DNA from 2 places in the Jutongia sp. genome. Region 2 is predicted to be linked to the other one. Evidence: predicted binding sites of a transcription regulator. Region 2 holds the regulator's gene; the other holds the start of a gene.
The links. Region 2 encodes NrdR, which represses ribonucleotide reductase genes. Its sites were predicted from a motif close to CACAANATNTTGTG; they were not measured.
Positions count from the first base shown of each region.

Region 1: nrdD (anaerobic ribonucleoside-triphosphate reductase) is a predicted target of NrdR. The motif match lies at 6,029-6,042, and genes of this name have one in related genera.

Region 1 covers NZ_DBLXSO010000042.1:11,297-22,444, forward strand. Annotated here, with positions in the region: gene proC (pyrroline-5-carboxylate reductase) at 1-406, shown strand, start outside; gene ACZLMD_RS09890 (M23 family metallopeptidase) at 483-1,268, shown strand; gene ACZLMD_RS09895 (GTP pyrophosphokinase) at 1,288-2,091, shown strand; gene ACZLMD_RS09900 (RsmB/NOP family class I SAM-dependent RNA methyltransferase) at 2,120-3,703, shown strand; gene ACZLMD_RS09905 (hypothetical protein) at 3,803-4,372, shown strand; gene ACZLMD_RS09910 (RluA family pseudouridine synthase) at 4,421-5,416, shown strand; gene ACZLMD_RS09915 (Holliday junction resolvase RecU) at 5,450-5,986, shown strand; gene nrdD (anaerobic ribonucleoside-triphosphate reductase) at 6,188-8,365, shown strand; gene ACZLMD_RS09925 (putative ABC transporter permease) at 8,482-9,396, opposite strand; T-box leader at 9,519-9,763, shown strand; gene ACZLMD_RS09930 (2-isopropylmalate synthase) at 9,871-11,148, shown strand, end outside.
Region 2 covers NZ_DBLXSO010000010.1:64,340-75,487, forward strand. Annotated here, with positions in the region: gene topA (type I DNA topoisomerase) at 1-599, opposite strand, end outside; gene dprA (DNA-processing protein DprA) at 639-1,733, opposite strand; gene ACZLMD_RS03950 (YifB family Mg chelatase-like AAA ATPase) at 1,730-3,286, opposite strand; gene nrdR (transcriptional regulator NrdR) at 3,405-3,857, opposite strand; gene ACZLMD_RS03960 (YlmC/YmxH family sporulation protein) at 3,928-4,194, opposite strand; gene sigG (RNA polymerase sporulation sigma factor SigG) at 4,257-5,033, opposite strand; gene sigE (RNA polymerase sporulation sigma factor SigE) at 5,128-5,874, opposite strand; gene ACZLMD_RS03975 (sigma-E processing peptidase SpoIIGA) at 5,892-6,710, opposite strand; gene ACZLMD_RS03980 (LTA synthase family protein) at 6,903-8,939, opposite strand; gene ACZLMD_RS03985 (L,D-transpeptidase) at 9,103-10,455, opposite strand; gene ACZLMD_RS03990 (ABC transporter ATP-binding protein) at 10,508-11,148, opposite strand, start outside.

The sequences.
Region 1 (11,148 bases), on a different contig from region 2:
ACTCTGCCCGGGGGAGCTGGTAAGCACAGAAGAGACTGAGAAGGTCTGCAAGCTGTTCAGGGGCTTTGGTAAAGCAGAGGTCGTTGGTGAGCATCTGATGGATGCAGTTGTTGCGGTCAGCGGAAGCTCTCCGGCATATGTTTTTATGTTTATTGAGGCGATGGCAGATGCAGCTGTTGCAGAGGGAATGCCGCGTGCGCAGGCATATCAGTTTGCGGCACAGTCTGTACTCGGAAGTGCCAGGATGGTATTGGAGACAGGAAAGCATCCGGGTGAGTTAAAGGATATGGTATGTTCCCCGGCAGGAACAACGATTGCCGGAGTGTGCAAGCTCGAGGAAAAGGGATTTCGCAGCAGTGTCATGGAGTGCATGAAGGCGTGTGCGGAGAAGTCCCGCAATATGTAGCATAAGGTATAATCATGGGATGGATGTCGTATATATACATTGAGTCTGCGAGCCTTGTTGACAGGGGAGCGTGTTCATGGAGAGAAATATATGGCATCATAATATCAGAAAATATGTTATCCTTATCAAAGCAGGACTGGTCGCTTTGTTGATCGTGGCGGGACTTTGGTGTGCGGAGTATCAGAACCGCTGGCAGAGCCGGATGGACAATGCACAGGAGCTGATGCAGGATCTTAGGAAGCAGGATGCCGAAGCACTGTTTCCGAAGCTCTGGCAGGACGCCAGATGCTTTCCGGTGCGAAGCAGTGACAGTACGCGGCAAAACGGAGGCACACAGCGGGAAAACGGTGGTTCACGGCAAAGCGGCGGCACACAGCAGGAAAACGGTGGTTTGCGGCAAAGAGGAGGTTCACAGCAAAACGGCAGTTTGTCGAAAAGCTGGGGCTTTGATGATGGATATGGAGAGGGAAGAAGCTACGGCGGCAGCAGACGTCATGAGGGGATTGATATTATGGCGGTCGATGCCGATGCCGGAGAATTAGAGGTGCAATCCGTTTCGGATGGTACGGTCGAGCAGATGGGATGGCTCGAGTTAGGAGGATACCGGGTTGGTATCCGGAGTCCGGGAGGTTTATATTTTTATTATGCACATCTGGATTCGTACGCAGCAGGTCTTCAAAAAGGAGATACTGTCAAGGCGGGAACCCTGCTTGGCTATATGGGGGACACCGGATACGGGCAGGAGGGTACACGGGGAAAGTTCCCGGTGCATCTTCATTTTGGCGTTTATTATGACAAAAACGGAGAAGAGAAAACAATAGACCCATACCGGCTTTTGCGGTGTCTGGAAACGAAACTATGAAAAGGGGATGAGACAGGCAATGGAAATTCAACTGTGGAGGGAAATATTAGATCCGTACCGGCAGGCGGTCGATGAACTGACGGTCAAATTTGAACATATGATCGAGGAACATCACAATGCAGGACTGTATTGCCCGATCGTGCAGGTCAGCGGACGTGTCAAAAAGATATCCAGTATTCTCGAGAAATGTCAGCGTAAAAACGTGCCGATGGAGGAGCTGGAGGAAAAGATCGAGGATATTGCAGGAATCCGTATTATCTGCCAGTTTGTAGAGGATATCGAGAAGGTAGTGGAGATCATCCGCAAACGCAGCGATGTGATCATCAAAAAGGAAAAGGATTACATTACGAACAGCAAAGAAAGTGGTTACCGCAGCTATCATGTGATCGCGTACTATACCGTGCAGACGATCAACGGACCGAAGAATCTGGAGGTGGAGATCCAGATCCGGACGCTTGCCATGAACTTCTGGGCAATTATCGAGCATTCCCTGCAGTACAAATACAAAGAAAACATGCCGGACGAGGTCAGAGGACGTCTGCTTCGTGCTGCCAAGGCGGTGGACGCACTTGATATGGAAATGTCGTCAGTGCGCGATGAGATCATGGATGCACAGAATTCCAACAGGCGGCGGGCAAGCATTGTCAGTGATATACTGAACAATATTGAGAACCTTTACCGGACGATGAATAAGCGCGAGGTTGGCAAGATACAGGATGAGTTTTTCCGGGTATATCAGTCAGACGATGTTGCGCTGTTAGAGCGTTTCAACCGTCAGCTCGATGTGCTGTCTGAGTCTTACCGGGCGCAGAGCTTAGATTGATCAAAGAGATTGGAAGGATAACGAACAGATGACAGTCACATTACCACAGCAGTTTCAGGATACGATGAGAGAGCTGCTTGCAGAGGAATATCAGGACTATATAAAAAGCATGGAGGAGCCCTCGCATACGGCGCTCAGGGTCAATACGCACAAAATATCACTGACGGAGTTTGCAGAGCTTTGTCCGTTTGCATCGGAGCCTGTGGCGTGGGAACCGAAGGGCTTTTATTATGACAGTACCGGTGCGGCGGTGTCGAAGCACCCGTATTACTATGCCGGTCTGTATTATATACAGGAGCCAAGTGCCATGATCCCGGCAAAGCTGCTTCCGGTGGAGAAGGGCGACCGTGTTCTGGACCTGTGTGCCGCACCGGGAGGAAAGGCAACGGAGCTTGCGTCAAAGCTGGACGGAAGCGGTATTCTGGTGGCGAATGATATCAGCGTTTCCAGAGCAATGGCGCTTGCCAAGAATCTTCAGGTGGCAGGAACCACGAATGCGGTTGTGACTGCCGAAACACCGGAGAAGCTGGCAGATACACTGCCGGAGTTTTTTGACAAGGTGTTGATCGATGCACCATGCTCCGGAGAGGGAATGTTTCGTCGTGATCCGTCCATGGTTAAAAGCTGGCTTGCACACGGACCGGAATATTATGTGCCGATCCAGACGCAGATCCTGGAGCAGGCATACCGTCTTCTGGTGGAAGGCGGCGATATGGTATATTCTACCTGTACATTCTCTCCGCTGGAGGATGAGGGGATGATTCAGTCCTTCCTGGACAGGCATCCGGACATGATGATCTGTGATGTGGAGCGCTGTCCGGGCTACTCAGAAGGTATGCCGGAGTGGATCGACGGCGGTGATGAGAGCTTACGCAAATGCGTTCGTATCTTTCCGCACCGTGCCGGAGGAGAAGGTCACTTTGCAGTGCTTCTGCACAAGGCGGGAGATCCGGATGAAAAACGCATGACCTCGCTTGCGGAAGAGACCGGTGTTGGAGCGGATGGAAAGCGCATCACCTCCTTTGCGGAAGAGACCGGTGTTGGAGCGGATGGAAAGTGCATCACCTCCTTTGCGGATGAGACCGGCAACGGAGCGCGTGAGGAAAACACCTTTGCTAAGAAAAGCAAAGGCAGAAAGAAGAAATCCTCCCGCAGGGATGATGGACGCGACCGTGGATTGGGAGACAGACGGAAGGGGCAGGAGGAGCCGGAAAGCTTTTTTAAATCGCTGTCTTCGTCAGCACCATTTACAGAAAAGGATCTGTCCCGGAAAAAGGACACCTACCTTATCGAAGCACTGCATCAGAATGAGATGAAAGGTCTTCGGATGGTGTCTGGCGGTCTGATCTTTGGAACAGACAAGAACGGCAGGTTCGAGCCGTCTGCGCAGCTTGCGCTGGCAATGAGGCAGGAGGATTATGTGCAGCGGATCAATCTTACCGCCTCGGACGAGCGTGCCGTGCGGTATCTGAAGGGTGAAACAATCCTTTCCGACTGCATGGACAAGGGCTATGTGCTGGTGTGTGTGGATGGTTTTCCGCTGGGCTGGTGCAAGTGCAATGGTTCCGGTACCTTGAAGAACAAATATTATCCCGGTTGGCGCATGCAGTAAAACAGACGCACAACACCGGCAAGGAAATCGACGTACCGTTTTGCGGACGGGACAAGCTTATATCCGCTGATCGCGAAAAAGACAAAATGGAGGAAAATTATGCTGGAAAAAGGAAGCTTTGAGTATATCAACAAGAAGAAAAAACGGAAGATCATTATGGTAATTGCGATCATTGTGATCGCATTGGCAATCTTTGGAGTCGGACTGTTACTGAACAAAATGTCGAGGGCAAATATTTTTACGGTGCTTGCGATCCTTTGTGTGCTTCCGTGGGCGAAGCAGCTTGTCGCACTGATCGTATTATTTCCATATCACAGTGTGAGCAGGGAACGCTACGAGAAGGCAAAGGAGTGCGTTCAGGCAAATGGTCTGCCGGATGTGAAGCTGTATACGGATCTTGTGATCACTTCTCCGGAGAAGGTGATGAATCTGGATTTTGCGGTTGTGGGAGCCGGTCATGTGATCGCACTGGTCGGCAAGAGTGGTCAGGACGTAGAATATATCCGGAACTATCTGACTAACGGAGTACACCAGTGGGGCGATTTTCAGGTGCAGATCGTCACCAGTGAGAAGCTGTTTCGCAAGGAGACAGAGCGGATGCAGGAGCATGCGGTGACAGAGGACGAGGCAGAAAATGTAGATTCCTATATCCGGTCACTGATCGTATAGAAAACGGATAAAGCAATGAACAGAGAGCAGATCAGAATGGAGAGATAAATGCGCGTATTAAAAGTAAGTGTCCAGGAAGAGGGACAGAGGCTGGATCGTATGCTGGCGAAATATATGCAGCTTGCTCCGCGGAGCTTTTTCTATAAAATGCTGCGCAAGAAGAACATTAAGCTCAACGGCAAAAAGGCAGATGGTTCCGAGAAGGTTGCTGAGGGGGATGAGATTACACTGTATCTTGCCGATGACACGATCGATGGCTTCCGCAAGCAGAGTACAGCCCGTGAGGAGAATGCGAAACAGCCGGAGAAGCCACAGATGAAGATCGAGGTTGTCTATGAGGATTCCGATATTCTTGTGTTAAATAAACCGGTCGGTGTTCTGTCCCAAAAAGCGGACAGAAAAGATTATTCTCTTGTGGAGTGGCTGGGGGATTATCTGGGACAGACATCAGGACAAACCTTCCGTCCCGGCATCTGCAACCGTCTTGACCGCAACACCAGTGGTCTTGTTGTGGCGGGCAAAAGCGTGCGCGGTCTTCAGTGGATGAATGAGATGTTTCGCACCAGAGCACTGGAGAAATATTATCTCTGTCTTGTACATGGAGCACTGTCGGTGGAGCAGAGCCTCCACGGTTATCTGAAAAAGGACGAAAAGAAAAATAAGGTTATGGTGCTTCGCAGACCGGAGGCGGGTGCAGTGGAGATTGAGACGAAATATAAGCCGCTGCAGACCGTCCGCTGGGGGGGAGAAGCATACACGCTGTTAAAGATCCACCTGATCACCGGAAAGTCCCACCAGATCCGTGCGCATCTGGCAAGTATCGGTCATCCGGCAGTGGGGGATACCAAGTACGGTATTCCGGGAGGACAGGCAGAGAAAACATTTCATCTGCGCAGCCAGCTTCTGCATGCATGGCAGTTAAAGCTTGGGGATGCAGACATTCTGCCACAGACCTATCATGGAAGGAGCTTTCAGGCAGAGCCGCCGGCGAAATTTAAGAATGTGCTCGAGAGGATGGGGTTTGCGCCGGCCGCGGACCGGTAAGACAGCTTCCCACTAAGAAAGGCAGGAGAGAATATGGCTTCATGGAATTCCAGAGGACTTCGAGGTTCTATGCTGGAGGAATCCCTGAATATGACCAATGAAAAGTACCGCAGAGAAAAGCTGGCACTGGTACAGAAGATTCCAACGCCGATCACGCCGATGGAATTTGACAAGGAACACCATCATATTACACTTGCGTATTTTGAACAGAAAAGTACCGTGGATTATCTGGGAAATGTACAGGGAATCCCGATCTGTTTTGATGCAAAGGAATGCGCGGTCGATACATTTCCGCTGCAGAATATTCATGAGCATCAGGTGAATTTTATGACCGAATTTGAACAGCAGGATGGCATTTCATTTCTGATCATTTATTTCAGCCATTGCAATGAATATTATTATGTGCCGTACCGGGATATGATGCGGTTCTGGAACCGTGCAGAGGCGGGAGGACGCAAAAGCTTCCGGCGGGAGGAGCTGGATCAGAGCTACCGTATCCGGGTGCAGGGAGAGGTATTTGTTCATTATCTGGAGATGCTGCAGCGGGATCTGGATGGCAGAGAGGACTGAAAATGGTGCGAAGCCCCGAATATACAGGGATTTGCGATATTATACCATATATTGTGGTTAGACTGTTGTAGAATACAATATGTTGCTATGTTTATATTGACACGTATCATTGGATATGCTAACATTGTTATTGTGACCTGGAAAGGAATACCGGGTCACAATTTTATGTATATCGTTATCAGATAAGGCAGGTTGAGGAGAATGAAAATTATAAAAAGAAGCGGGACAGAGACAGTCTTTGATATCACAAAGATCACGGCAGCGATCACAAAAGCTAATAAGGAGATCCCAACAAGCGATCGTCTTTCATTACAGCAGATTCAGGAGATTTCAGACAATGTCGAGCAGATGTGTCTGGAGATGAGGCGTTCACCAAGCGTGGAGGAGATTCAGGATATGGTGGAGAACCAGATCATGAACAAGCGTGCATTTGCACTGGCGCGAAAGTATATCACCTATCGTTATACGAGAGCCCTCGTCCGAAAGTCCAATTCGACGGATGACCAGATCTTAAGTCTTCTCGAGTGCAATAACGAGGAGGTCAAGCAGGAAAATTCCAACAAGAATCCAACGGTCAACAGTGTTCAGAGGGATTACATGGCAGGAGAGGTCAGCAAGGATATCACCAAGCGTTTTCTGTTGCCGGAGGATATCGTTCATGCACATGAACAGGGAGTCATTCATTTTCATGACTCTGATTATTTTGCACAGCATATGCACAACTGCTGTCTTGTGAATCTGGAGGACATGCTGCAGAACGGCACTGTGATCAGCGAGACTGCGATTGAGCGGCCGAAGAGTTTCTCAACCGCCTGTAACATAGCGACACAGAGCATCGCCCAGATCGCCAGCTCCCAGTATGGTGGACAGAGCATCAGTCTGGCACATCTGGCACCGTTTGTCGATGTGAGTCGTCAGAAGTTCCGCCGGATCGTGCGGGAGGAGTTTGAGGCATCCGGCGTCAATGCAACGGAGGAGCAGATCAATAAGGTTGCCGAGCTTCGTGTTCTTGATGAGATCAAGAAAGGTGTACAGATGATTCAGTATCAGGTGATCACGCTGATGACCACCAACGGACAGGCACCGTTTGTTACGGTGTTTATGTATCTGGACGAGGTGCCGGAGGGCAAGGTGCGTGATGATCTGGCACTTGTGACAGAGGAGATCTTAAGACAGCGTATTCTCGGTGTCAAAAATGAGAAGGGCGTATATATCACACCGGCATTCCCGAAGCTGATCTACGTGCTGGAGGAAGACAATGTCAGAGAGGGCAGTAAGTACTGGTATCTGACAAAGCTTGCCGCAGAGTGTACCGCAAAGAGAATGGTGCCGGATTATATTTCCGAGAAGAAGATGCTTGAGCTCAAGGTTGACAAGAACGGTGAGGGCCACTGCTATCCATGCATGGGCTGTCGTTCCTTCCTCACGCCTTATGTGGATGAGAATAATAAACCGAAGTATTACGGAAGATTTAATCAGGGCGTTGTCACCGTCAATCTGGTGGATATTGCATGCTCCTCCGGTGGAGACATGGATAAGTTCTGGGAGATCTTCGATGAGAGAATGGCACTCTGCAAAAAGGCATTGATGTGCCGTCATGACAGGCTCAAGGGAACACCGTCCGATGTGGCGCCGATCCTCTGGCAGTACGGCGCACTGGCAAGATTGAAGAAGGGCGAGACGATCGATAAGCTGCTGTACGGCGGTTATTCTACGATTTCCTTAGGCTATGCAGGTCTTTGCGAGTGTACAAGATATATGACCGGAAAGTCCCACACGGATCCAAGTGCGACTCCGTTTGCACTTGAGGTTATGAAGCGTCTGAATGCGGCATGTGCGAGGTGGAAGGAAGAGGAGAATATTGACTTCAGCCTTTACGGTACACCGCTCGAGTCCACAACCTATAAGTTTGCCAAGTGTCTGCAGAAGCGGTTTGGCGTGATCAAGGGTGTGACCGATAAGAACTACATTACGAACAGCTATCACGTACATGTGACAGAGCCGATCGATGCATTCGAGAAGCTGAAGTTTGAGGCGCAGTTCCAGGAGCTTTCTCCGGGCGGTGCGATCAGCTATGTCGAGGTGCCGAATATGACGGACAATATCGATGCGGTACTTAGCGTGATGCAGTATATTTACGAGCATATCATGTATGCAGAGTTAAATACCAAGAGTGATTACTGTCAGGAATGCGGCTATAACGGCGAGATCCGGATTGTCACCGATGAGGATGGCAAGCTGATCTGGAAATGTCCGAACTGCGGCAATACTGACCAGAACAAAATGAACGTTGCAAGACGAACCTGCGGATACATCGGAACGCAGTTCTGGAATCAGGGAAGAACCCAGGAGATCAAGGAAAGAGTTCTCCATCTGTAAATAGAATTTGAAACCAAAAAGCTCCGGCGGCTGATCACCTTTCCCGAGAATGGGGAATGTGTGATCCGGTCTGCCGGAGCTTTTGAAATACTGCGGTATGCTTGTCTGACTAAGATTTACTTTTCGGAATGCTCATTTTCGGAAGTCTGCAACAGGAAATCCTTCAGGCGGATCGCAATCCGCTTGTGTCCCGTTTTATGGATAGACTGTGGGATAAACTTCAAAGTAGGGAACGCCTGCATGATACGTTTATTGCCAAAGAAAGGATTCTTTTTCTGGAAAGCAGCATGACGTTCCTTGTATTCGCGGAAGCGAGCCTCGATATCGGCAAGCTTGGAATCCTCGCCGATATGGTTTGCCTTCAGTTCCTCGAGACGTTTTAGGAAGTTCTCGGCACGTTCGTTCTGCGTGTGGATCTTTGAGAAGATCGTCTGGCGCAGCGGGCTGAAGCGTTCCTCCTCAAGCTGTGCCACCAGCTCGTCCCGGAAATGGTACAGAGCCTCCAGCTGGCTGCGGAAGTTGATCGTTGAGATTACGGTGTATGTCAGGTCACAGGCGGCGATCACGGTGACAACGATCAGAAGGATCATGCCGGTGCGGTAAGGAATCGCATTGATGATCGATGAGACTGCCGGCTGCAGAAAATCAAACGCAAGCAGGGAAAGGAAGCCCCAGAACATGGACGGTACAAGTGCGATGCGTCCCTCGAAGTTGTAAGGATCCCGGCTGTAATCCCACCACTGTGCGTGGAACAGCTTCTCCATACCCCATGAGGTAAAATACTCAATCGCCGTGGCGAGAAGCATGCCGCCCAGATACAGCAGGGACGGGTGCGGCTCCAGAGGACGCAGAAACACATACACGATCGTTCCGCCAAAGCCGTAGAGCGGCAGTAGTGGTCCGACCAGAAAACCGCGGTTGATCACCTTATGCTCCTTCAGAGAACAGAAGGAACATTCGTAGATCCAGCCAAAGAAGCTGTATAAATAAAAATCCATCAGAATAAAATACCATGATAAGCCTAAAAACATATCTTCACCTCATATATTTATGTCGTTTCGCTTTTGTTATAATGAAGTATATTACAGGAAATGAGAGAAAAAATCAAATTGGGGGTTCCCAAGCGGAACGGTTTGTGTTATAGTATTTGGTATCAAAAGCGAAGAAGAGGAATAGTAGCTGTCGAAGCCTCATACAGAAAGCTGTTGGTTGATGCGAAACAGTTGATGTGAAACAGTGAACTCGCCTTGGAGCTGCCGGTTGAACGATAGTAGATTTGGACGGACTCCCACCGTTACAGGGGAAAGGTATTGGATTCTGTTTTTCTTGTACCTGTGAGAGCATGATATATTCATGAATAAGAGTGGTACCGCGTGAGAATATTCTCCCGTCTCTAAGAGTAGAGGCGGGTTTTTATTTGCTGAAATATTTTCTGAAAGGATGTTTGGCAGATAAAACTCCGTGAGAAATGGAACAAAATTAATTCAAAATGGAGGGTTAGAATCATGAAGGGATTTGAAAAGTATCAGAAAACATATTTTATGCCGTCAGAGGCAACCTATGACTGGGTGAAAAAGGACAGCATCACAGAACCGCCGGTATGGTGCAGCGTTGATCTGCGTGACGGTAATCAGGCACTCATCGAGCCGATGAGTCTCGAGGAGAAGGTGGAGTTCTTCAAGATGCTTGTGAAGATCGGATTCAAGGAAATCGAGGTTGGATTCCCTGCTGCATCCGAGACAGAATACAATTTTCTGCGTACTTTGATCGATCGGAAGCTGATCCCGGATGATGTTACGGTGCAGGTTCTGACACAGGCGAGAGAACACATTATCCGTAAGACCTTTGAGGCGGTTGACGGAGCACCGAATGCGGTTGTACATGTATATAATTCCACTTCCGTGGCACAGAGAGAGCAGGTATTCCGTAAGTCCAAGGAAGAGATCAAGAAGATCGCCGTTGACGGTGCAAAGCTTCTGAAGGAGTTAGCAGCAGAGGTAAAGGGCAATATCCGTTTTGAGTACAGCCCGGAGAGCTTCCATGGTACTGAGGTTGAGTATGCGGTTGAGGTCTGCAATGCTGTTCTGGATGTATGGCAGCCACAGGCAGATGCCAAGGCGATCATCAATATTCCGTCTACCGTAGAGAACGCAATGCCTCATGTATTTGCAACACAGATCGAATATGTCAGCAAGCACTTGAAATACAGAGACAACGTTGTACTTTCCCTGCATCCGCACAATGACCGTGGCTGCGGTGTTGCTACAGCGGAGCTTGGTGTTCTTGCCGGTGCAGACCGTATCGAGGGAACATTGTTTGGTAATGGAGAGCGTACCGGTAACATGGATATTGTTACCATGGCAATGAATATGTTCTCACACGGCGTCGATCCGAAGCTGGACTTCTCCAACATGCAGGAGATCGCAGACACTTACGAGCGTCTGACCAACATGCAGGTATCCATGAGACAGCCATATGCAGGAGAGCTTGTATTTACCGCATTCTCCGGTTCGCATCAGGATGCGATCTCCAAGGGTATGGCATATCGTGAGGAGAAGAACTGCGAATACTGGACGGTTCCTTATCTGCCGATCGATCCAAAGGATGTGGGACGCACCTACGATTCCGATGTTATCCGCATTAACAGCCAGTCCGGACGTGGCGGCGTCAGCTATGTATTAAAGAACAGCTTCGGTCTGATCCTGCCGGATAAGATGAAGGAAGAGGTTGGATATCTGATGAAGAGTGTTTCCGATCATCGTCATGCGGAGCTTTCTCCGGAG
Region 2 (11,148 bases):
TCCATATAAAAATCTGCATTTAACGTCCAGTATTCCTTGGAAATAAATGCATTGATCTCGGCATCTCTGTCGGAAATGATCCGCAGTGCCACGGACTGCACACGACCGGCACTTAAGCCGCGCTTCACCTTCGCCCACAGAACCGGGCTGATCTTATAACCCACAAGACGGTCAAGCACTCGTCTTGCCTGCTGTGCATCGACCAGATTGGTATCGATCGGTCTCGCCTGCTTGATTGCCTGCTTAACGGCATTCTTGGTAATCTCATTAAATGTGATACGGCTTGTATTTTTGTTTTCCAGCTTCAGTGCGGTCATCAGATGCCACGAAATCGCCTCTCCCTCACGGTCCGGGTCAGTTGCGAGATATATCTTATCTGCCTTTTTTACTTCTTTACGAAGCTTCGCCAGCAATTCTCCTTTTCCACGGATGGTAATATACTTCGGCTCAAAATCATTGTCTACATCAATTCCAAGCTGACTTTTAGGCAGATCCCTGACATGTCCATTGGACGCAACGACTTCATATGAACTTCCCAGAAATTTTTTAATTGTCGTCGCCTTTGATGGTGACTCAACGATAACAAGATTTTTGGCCATTTCCTACATACCATCCTTTCAAATTGCAGGCATAGGTGTCTACAATACTATTGCATAATACTGGTTTCCAATCTGCTTGATGACTCCCTTCATTTCGAGAGAAAGCACAAGCTGCATGATCCGCTGCACAGGCAAACCCGACATCCGGACCAGCTCCGATATATGAATCGGCTCTAAACCTAAATAAGAATACACTATTTTTTCAGACGTTTCAAGCATTACCTCACATTTTTTCTTTCGGACGGACGCATCCTCGTCCAGAAAAATACCTAATCCGTCAAGAATATCCCTCGTCTGTGTGACAAGAAATGCCCCGTTTTTGATCAGGCTGTTACTCCCCTTGTAGCATGGGTCATAAATGCCTCCGGGTACGACAAACACGTCCTTTCCCTGCTCCAGTCCAAGCTCCGCAGTAATCAGTGATCCGCTCTTTTGTCCCGCCTCGATCACAAGGATTCCGTCGGATAATCCGCTGATGATCCGGTTTCTCATTGGAAAGTTACCGGGATACGGCGGCATCCCCGGACTAAATTCCGAGATCACACCTCCGTTCTCCTGCATCAGCATATAACTCTCGATATGGTTATCCGGATAGCACCGGTCAATGCCACAGCCCAGCACACCATAGGTTCTTCCGCCTGCCACCGTAAGAACACCTCTTTGTGCTGCAATATCAACTCCCCTTGCCAGCCCGCTGACAACTGCGATCCCGTTTTCCGCAAGCTCTCTTCCGATCTGCTTTGCCGTCTCCATCCCGGCGTGGCTCGCATTTCTCGCCCCCACCACCGCCACGGACGGCACATGCTCTGACGGAAGACTTCCTTTATAATATAATGCATACGGTGGATCTGCAATATGGTGAAGCTTTGCAGGATAGTCCGGATGGGTGACGCAGGTAAATAAAATGTCCCTGCTGCAAATGCTGTCCCACCGCCTTTTGATCTGCTCGCGGTTTCTCGAAACAATCAGACGGTCAATGTCCTTCGTCCGCAGTCCGGCAACCTGCGCCAGTGCTTCCCTATCCGCTTGAAAAACCGCCTCCGGCTCTCCAAACACCGAAAGTATTGCCTGTATCTTGCGGCAGCCGATTCCCGGGATCGATGAGAGCCAGAACTCGTACAGTTCCTTCGTCATGATGCTCCCCCCTCTCCCCAGTATCTGCGGTCAATCGAACGGTAAAACACAGCCTCTGCAATATGCTCCTGTCCAATCGTTTCACTTCCCGCCAGATCAGCAATGGTTCGTCCAACTTTTAAAATCTTATGATAGGCTCTCGCACTAAATTCCATTTTCTGAAAGATATCTTTGAGATATTCTGCAGCCTGCGCCGACATCACACAATACTCTCTGATCTTGTGCGGCGTCAGATCACTGTTATGGCAAAAGCTTTCATTTCGGTATCTGGCAAACTGCAGCTTCTGTGCCTGTTCCACACGACGGCGGATGATATCAGAAGACTCCGGCTCACACCGCCTGTCTCCTTCTTTCCACTCCAGATGGCGGTATTCTAACGGCATTGTCTCCGTGCAGATATCAATGCGGTCCAACAGCGGTCTGCTGATCCTTCCGAGATATCTTCTGACCTGTCCCGGGGTGCAGCTGCATTTACTGCGATCCGGATACCAACCGCACCGGCACGGATTCATTGCTGCCATCAACAGTGTGTGCGCCGGATAACGACAGCTTCCGCGAAGCCTTGACACATTGACCCAGCCGTCCTCCAGGGGCTGTCTTAACACCTCCAGCGTGTTGCGTTCAAATTCCGGCAGTTCATCCAGAAACAGGACACCTCCCGAGGCAAGACTGATCTCACCGGGTCTCGGATAAGTACCTCCCCCGATCAGTGCCCGCTGGGTTGCCGTGTGATGCGGTGACCGAAACGGGCGTCTGCGCACCAGTGGCGTCTCACCGGAAAGAAGTCCCGCCACGCTGTATATCTGTGAAATCTCCATCTGCTCCTCAAAGGTCATCGTCGGCAATATACCGCTCATCCTGCCTGCGATCATTGACTTACCGGAGCCCGGCGGACCGATCAACAGCAGATTATGCATGCCGGCTGCTGCGACCTCTGCAGCCCTGCGCGCTGTCTCCTGACCAAGCACCTCCTTAAAATCCGCCCCTGTCTCCCAGACAGACTCTCCATTGTGTTGTCCCCGGTAAACATGATTGTCTAGCATATCCTCCTCAAGCAGATCGATCACCTCTCGAAGCTTCTTCACACCGATCACATTCATTTCCGACACTACCGAAGCTTCCTCCTGATTCTCGGAGGACAGAATGCAATAGCTTATCCCCTGTGAAAGTGCACCGTACACCATTGGCAAAACTCCGCTCACCGGGCGCACTTCGCCCTCCAGGCTCAGCTCCCCGATCAGCAATATATTACTGAAATCTGATTTGGAAATATAGCCGTATGCCGATAACACCGCCACGGCAATGGCAAGATCATACCCGGTTCCATCCTTCCGGATGTCCGCAGGCGAAAGATTGACCGTAACTCTCCGTGGAGGAAAACGAAAGCCCGTATTCTGTAGTGCAACGCGAACACGCTCCTTCGCCTCCTTGGTCTCCGAAGAAAGGTCTCCAACCAAAGAAAAAACAGGCAGTCCATCGGATATGTCTGCCTCGATCTGAACCATGTGGCCCTCAATGCCCTGAACCGCCACACAAAACGTCTTACTGTACATACTGACTCCTTTCACTCTCCGCAAAAGAAGCTTCCCCTCAATATATATTTTCGTATTATAACACCCACAGTAACAAAAAACAATCCCTGTTATGTAATCGGGATTGTTTTGTGATTCATTATTTGTCCAGGATCTTCTTGATCTCATCCATAAATATGCTGACATCCTTAAACTCACGGTAAACCGATGCAAAGCGCACATACGCAACCGGATCCAGCTTTTCAAGATGATTCATCACAAGCTCTCCTATATAGCTGCTTGGAATCTCACGCTTCTCCTGATTAAAGATCTCTGCCTCCACCTGATCGACCAGCGCATTCATCTGATCGATCGACACTGCGCGCTTATGGCAGGAACGGAACACACCGCTCTCGATCTTCGTTCTGTCATAACTCTCCCTGCTCTGATCCTTCTTGATCACAACAAGCGGGATTGCCTCCACCTTCTCATAGGTAGTGAAACGCTTTCCACATTTATCACACTGTCTTCTGCGCCGGATCGATGCATTATCATCTGCCGGGCGTGAATCAATTACTCTTGTATCGTCCTCCCCACAATACGGACATTTCATGCCGGTTACCTCCATCTTTTGTTCTTAGCAACATTATCGTTCAAACCGTCCAAAAATGCAAGCAGTTATTTTACTCTTCCCACTGACATTTCTGCAGACACTTTTCCCGCTCCACTTCCACAAGGATCACATCCGTGCCGATCCGTTTGATCTGCTCGTAAGGAACAATATATTCCTGATCTCTCCCCAATATGCCAAGCACCTTGCAGGGACCCGGAATGATCAGACTGCAGATTCTCCCTGTTTTCTTTTCAAAATCTACATCGCAGACATTTCCGAGCCGTTCCCCGTCACAGATGTTGATCACTTCCTTTTCCCGAAGCTGTGACATTCTCATATGGCATCCTCATTTCTGGACAAAAGCCGGTCATTTGTATTATTTTATGCGCTGCCTTCCAATCATGTGAGGTAATTTTTCATGGATTTTAATGCTCTTTTTTCCAGACGACTGACCTGTGCCTGGGATATCTGTATCTCCTGTGCCACCTCCATCTGCGTTTTCCCTTCGAAATAACGAAGCTCTATGATCCTGTGTTCTCTCTGGCTTAAGCGGTCTATCGCTGCTTTTAATGAAATCTGCTCAACCCATTTATCCTCCTTGTTCTTTTTATCACTGATCTGATCCATAATGTAAAGATTATCGCCGCTCTCCGCATAGACCGGCTCATATAAAGATACCGGGCTCTGGATCGCGTCCAGTGCAAAAACAATATCCTGCGCAGGAATATCGAGCTTTGCGGCAAGTTCCTCCACCGTCGGTTCCTTATCCGACTCCTTCATCATAGCTTCCTTCGTATAGATTGCTTTGTAAGCAGTGTCGCGGATCGAACGACTCACCCGGATGCTGTTGTTATCCCGCAAATACCGGCGCACCTCTCCGATGATCATCGGCACTGCATAGGTACTAAATTTCACATTCAACGTTGTGTCAAAATTGTCAATTGCCTTCATCAGACCGATACAGCCGATCTGAAACAGATCATCCACGTTTTCACCGGAACCGGAAAATCGCTGGATGATGCTTAGCACCAGTCGTAGATTCCCCTTGATAAATCTTTCTCTTGCCTTTCGGTCACCCTCCTGTATCTTCCGGAATAATTCCACTTTTTCTTCATTCGTCAATAATGGTAACTGAGAGGTATTCACCCCGCAAATCTCTACTTTATACATTGCCATGAGCGTTCTCCATTCTGCGAAAGAATTTCTGTGATTGTGCAGCACCGGCATGATATCACCGGCTATGTATGTAGGATTTGCGATTCCGCCTTTTTTATACCTGTTCCAGACGCATGATTTCTTTTTTCAGACGCTTCATAATCTTTTTTTCCAGCCTTGAAATATAAGACTGCGAGATTCCAAGCAGATCTGCCACCTCCTTCTGTGTCCGCTCCGCCCCGTCCTTTGTGTTAAGTCCAAAGCGAAGCTCGATGATCATGCGTTCCCGCTCTCCGAGCTTATCTAACGCCATCCGCAACAGCTTGCGGTCCACCTCCTCTTCCAACCCCTTTGAGATTGCATTCTCATCAGTGCCGAGAATATCTGACAGCAATAGTTCATTGCCATCCCAGTCAACATTTAACGGTTCATCGATCGACACCTCCATTTTCACCTTATTGTTGCGCCGCAGGTACATTAAGATCTCATTTTCAATGCATCTCGAGGCGTAGGTTGCAAGCTTGATATTTTTCAGCGGATTAAAGGTGTTGATCGCCTTGATCAGACCAATTGTACCGATAGAGATCAGGTCCTCAACACCGATCCCGGTATTGTCAAATTTCTTGGCAATATAGACGACCAGCCGCAGATTATGTTCGATCAGTCTGCTTCTTGCCTTCTGATCCTGCTCCGTGCCAAGCAGCCCAAGGATTTTGCTTTCCTCCTCCCTGCTAAAAGGTGCCGGCAGGATCTCCGCCCCTCCGATATAATGGATCTCTCCCCCCTTTTTGGGGAGAAACCATCCCCGCAGTTCGGGCATGATACGCAGTTGAAACTTATTTGGCATACTTATTTTTATCATTTCTTCATCCTTTCTATTTACCTTCTTCCATACATAATAAGCTGAACGGCAGAATCTTCTGACAATTGCGGGCTGACCGCCGCAAGGAAGTTTCTGATTACAGAACCGTCCTGCAGGATCAGCAGCGGAATACGGTATGCCGGCAGCACGCCATCGCCCCCGATCGAATGATACGGGATCATGAGCGGACGTTTCTGTTCGGCAATCTTAAGCTTAAGCGCCAGACTCTGTGCCATGATCATTACACGTTCTCCGCTGTAGGGACTTACCAGACAGTTTCCGGTATCTAACAACAGCCGCAACGGATAACGCCTGCCATCCTCCAGCCCTATGATCCCGTCCATCGTGTTCACGCGCTTCTCCCCATGTCTGAGATAGCGTTCCATCACAAACAGTACAAAGAATACACCTGCTGCACCGGCAAAGACCATCCATATTCCGGGACTGCGCCACCTGCAGATCCACTCCCTGCACATATAGATCATCCCCCCGGTCACAAGACTGACCTGCAGCATTGCAAAAATATCCTTCAAGAGCTCCCGAAGCTGCTTTTCGTGAAATGTGATCTGAAGCATTTCCAGTGCTGTGAGAAGCGCGACCACCAAAAGAAACACTCCCGGCTGGTACATTTTCTGCATTTCTCCTGCCTTCCCCACGCAGTAACGCAGCCACAATAATACAAACAGCGTTTCCTGGCTGCTCCCCAGAAATGCTGCCACCACAAGACATCTTTTTTTGAGATATTTGCGCCGCAGCAATGCCGTCATCCCGATCAGAAACAGGTTCATTATGAAGTTCAGAACCAGATATACATCCCAATAAAACCGCATGGTCATCGCATTTATTACGTCATCTCCTTCCTGTCTTTTCTAAGGACAATTATATGCAAGCTCCTTCAAGAAAAATGTCAAATCAGGGCGAAAACAAAAAAAGTCGTGTCTGTCATCTCGACAAAACACGACTTTTCATTTGATCTTTATCACACAGTATTCCTTAGATCAGGTTTATCTGTGTATTTGTTCTGCACCCTACTGCGCATCTTCTGCCAGCGAGGTATCCTTAAAACGGACCGGATTGCTGCAGCTTAGCTTCACACTGTCCCCATTCTGAACCTCAACCACAAACGTATTCGGCAGTTTATCCGGCTCATAGGATTTGTTCTTATCCAGCTTACGTTCAGAGCGTTCCGGGATCTCCTTCAACTCAATCCGGTGTTCATCCAGCCACTTGGATTCGAGTTCCTTTCCATCAAATATCACCTTACAGTACGGGGTAAAATTCTGACCATGAACGATCACTTTACCGTTCCTTACCGTGACGTTCTCAAGCTTAACAGGCTGCGTTCCCATTTGCAGATCTGTTGCCTCAAACGGAGCCTCACCTCCATATGCATAGTTCTCTCCATAAAGAAGATCATATTCTAATGTCCTTAAATTCTCCTTATAGCGGTCACTGCTCCGATCTGCCTGCTGATGATACTTTGTGATCAGTCCCTGATGGATCCCAACCTGATCAAGCACCTCCGAATAGAGCTGATATGCTGTCAGATCCTGATCCTTCTCCTTCAGTCCGTAATTATTCCAGACAATATACTGTGTCTCATACAGACTTCCGTCATTCAGATCCTCATTGGTAAGCTCAAGGCTTGGCAGATGATCTCCATACAACACAAGCACAGTCGGCTTCTTACGCTTCTCCAGCGCACTGATCAATCTGCCGATCATCTGATCAACCTCATTGATCTCATTGACATAATAGCGGTAACTGTCCTCTTTGCCCTCCGGAGAATTATAGACCTCGATCGGATCCTTGGCATCCGGATCGACATCATTATATTTTCCGTGGCTCTGCACCGTAATCCCAAAGGTAAAGCACGGCTTCTCCCGGTTAGTGTTCAATGTCCTAAGAATCTCATCCACCATCACATCATCCTTCACCCAGCCATTCGGATTCAGGGTAATGTTATTCATATACTCCACGGATGTGAAGCTGTCAAAGCCGAGATTAGAAAAGACCTTGTTACGACCGTAAAATGTCGCTGTATTATTATGAACTGCATGACTGGTATAACCGATCTCAGCCAGATCATTACATATACTCTCAGAGGTTTTGCTTTTAAGAACTGTTTTGTACGGATATTCGCTGACACCAAAATCATGCTGGCTCATTCCCGTCAGAACCTCAAACTCTGTATTGACAGTTCCTGCCCCCACAGTCGGCACTGTCAGCTGTCCATTCGTATACTCCTTCTGCAGCCGATGGAAATTCGGAAGGGGATCTCTCGAAAAGCTGATCTTCTTCACATCACAGATATCAAAGAAGGATTCCAGCTGGATCATTATGATATCCGGCTTCACCTTCGTATCCTGCTGCTTGTCACTGATAGTAGCCTTAAGCTTTGAAACACTTTCCTCGGAATAATCCTCCGGTTTCTTGATGCCGGTGTCTATGATGCTGTTGGCAAAGCAGTACACAAATCCATAATTCTCGTAAGCCTCTGAGATATTGGTATAATTCTCTGCCAGCGCCTGAACGGACGTACTCGACTTATGCATCACAAAAATACTTGTAATAACTACAAGCACCACGAACGTAGAAAGCATATATGCCTTCTTTGTCTTGTTCTTCTGAATGCATGGCGTCTTGCGGAACAGTACAACCAGGGAAACCACCAGAAGGGCAATTGCAAAAAAGATCATCACCACATTAAACGCCGTCAGATAATGACCGGACACACTGATTGCACTGCTGATCAGTGTAAAATCGACCGCAGAAAACGGTGTCACTCTGAAGTGCAGTATCACAAAATTGACAATGCCGAATAAAAGCCAGACAACAGACATGAAAACGAGAACAAAAATCTCCCGCTTAAAGTACATTGCAACTGACAGAGTCAGCATAATAATGAGTACATTAAATAAAAACAAAAATGGCTGCTCGACCATATACGAAAATGCCGAAAATAAAGACTTTCTATTCAAACTCTCAATCACGACGTCCAATATAACCGGCAGTAAAACATAAAAAGTCACAAACTTTTTGAGCCGTAATAATTTTTCTCCCATGATCAACCTTCCTTTATATCAGTTTCCTGTAATGTAAAATATCGGCGCAGGCAGATAAAGACCTGCTCACGCCGATAGTATATCACTTTCTTTTTCAAATTGCACGAAAATTTTATGATTGGTTTCTTAAAATTTTATGAAACCATTTTCTTAATTATTCGCGCTACTGAACAGCAGTCCCGGACGCTGTCTGTGCCGCTGCTGTCAGATGGATCGTTATCTTCGTCTTGTTGCCTGCCTGATCCTGAACCTCATAAACAACCTGATAGCTTCCATCGTTCTGCTTTGTGATCTTCACCTGAACATCCGAAACATGCAACGTTGAAATATTATCCGATACACTGATCAGCGATCTTGCATATTTCTCAGTGACGGTAACAGACGGATCTACCGGATAGCTCTTTCCATCCTCCACGCCGGTGATCTTCGGAGCCTGATCGTCCACATAAGCCTTTACACTGACCTGTGCAAGTTCACTGGCATTCTGTGCCTGATAGGTCACCTTGTAAACACCCTCTTTCAGCTTCTTAAAGATTACCTTTACATACTTACGGTCAAGAGCTTTCCCCTTCTGGGTGATCGTGACATTTTTCAGTGCATTTGCCTTGGTAAGCTGATCTGCCGACTGTACATATAGATCGCCGGCACCGGTAATCTTCGGAATCGGAAGACTTGCTGTTACCTTGATCTTAACGATCTTTTGAACCTTACGTCCAATCTCATCCTTCAGCTTATAGATTACTTTATACATACCCGGCTTTTTGGTGTTGACCTTTTTGACAACTTCACCATTATAACGGATCAAAACCTTAATCCGTGATGTTGCATCATAGCCGGTCGTATTCTTTGCGGTTACGCCGCGCTTGACAGAAACACTGCCGCCATATGGCACGGTCTGATTCCTGGCACCGGAAATAGTCGGCTTCTTCTTATTCCACGGATTACCGGAGCTCCATACATCGGTCGGATCCCATCTGCTGGAGGACGGCAGCCTGATTCCTGAAGGTTTGCCGAGCGGTCCCGGTTTGGACGAATTGTAAACGGTTACCGGAGATCCGGACGGTACATTGTCATAGATCCATTTCGCATCTGCTACGGTAAGGCGTACACATCCATGGGATGCTGTTGTTCCAAGGCGGTTATATGCCTCTGACGACAGTGTGGACGGTGACGGCTTATAGTACCATACGGAATGAAATAAAATGCCGCCGTGGATCCTGGTACAATACTGACCATAACACGGTCCGATCAGGGTATGCCAGCGCATCTTCTCTCCCAGAGGGAATGTTCCTACCGGTGTGGCTGCTCCTGTAGAGCATACCATTGCCTTGACCGGCTTATACTTTCCGTTTGCATTCATTTTATAAATCGTAACACAGTTTTTCTGCTTGTTAACCTTGATCTTATATCCGGAAGCGGCTCTGCTGACAGAGCTGTTACCTGCCAGACTGATGCATACCGCCAACACAAGTATGATCCCCAGCGCCTTCTTAAAGATACAGTTGTTCCGTTTCATGTTCTCCCTCCTGTTATCTGTTTAGATCTTCACCGGTAAACATCTGATTCTGCTACTCGGTCATGTTCTTGTAGATTCTTGCAACCTTGTCAACCGGTCCCTTTGCAACCAGATGACCACCATCAAGAATGATCGCACGGTCGCAGATTCTCTGAACCTGCTCCAGGGAATGTGACACGAAAAGCACGGTCACGCCCTTGTCAAACATATCCATGATCTTTTTCTCGCTTTTACGGCGGAACTTCTTATCTCCGACCGACAAAACCTCATCGAGGATCAGGATCTCCGGCTCTACTACTGTCGCAATGGAAAATCCCAGACGCGACTTCATACCGGAGGAATAATTCTTGATCGGTACATCAATAAACTCTCCAAGCTCCGAAAAATCAACAATCTCATCAAACTTTTCATCGAGAAACTCCTTGGAATATCCAAGAACCGCACCGTACAGATATATATTCTCTCTGCCGGTATACTCCTGACTAAAGCCCGCACCAAGCTCCAGAAGAGGCGCAAGTTTACCTTTGGTCTGTACATATCCTGTTGTCGGCTTTAACACACCGGACACGATCTTAAGCAGTGTACTCTTACCGGAACCGTTCAGTCCAAGCACACCGAGACGCTCGCCCTTTTTCACTTCGAAATTGATCTCACGCAATGCCCAGAACTCATTAAAATGCAAATCCCGTTTCA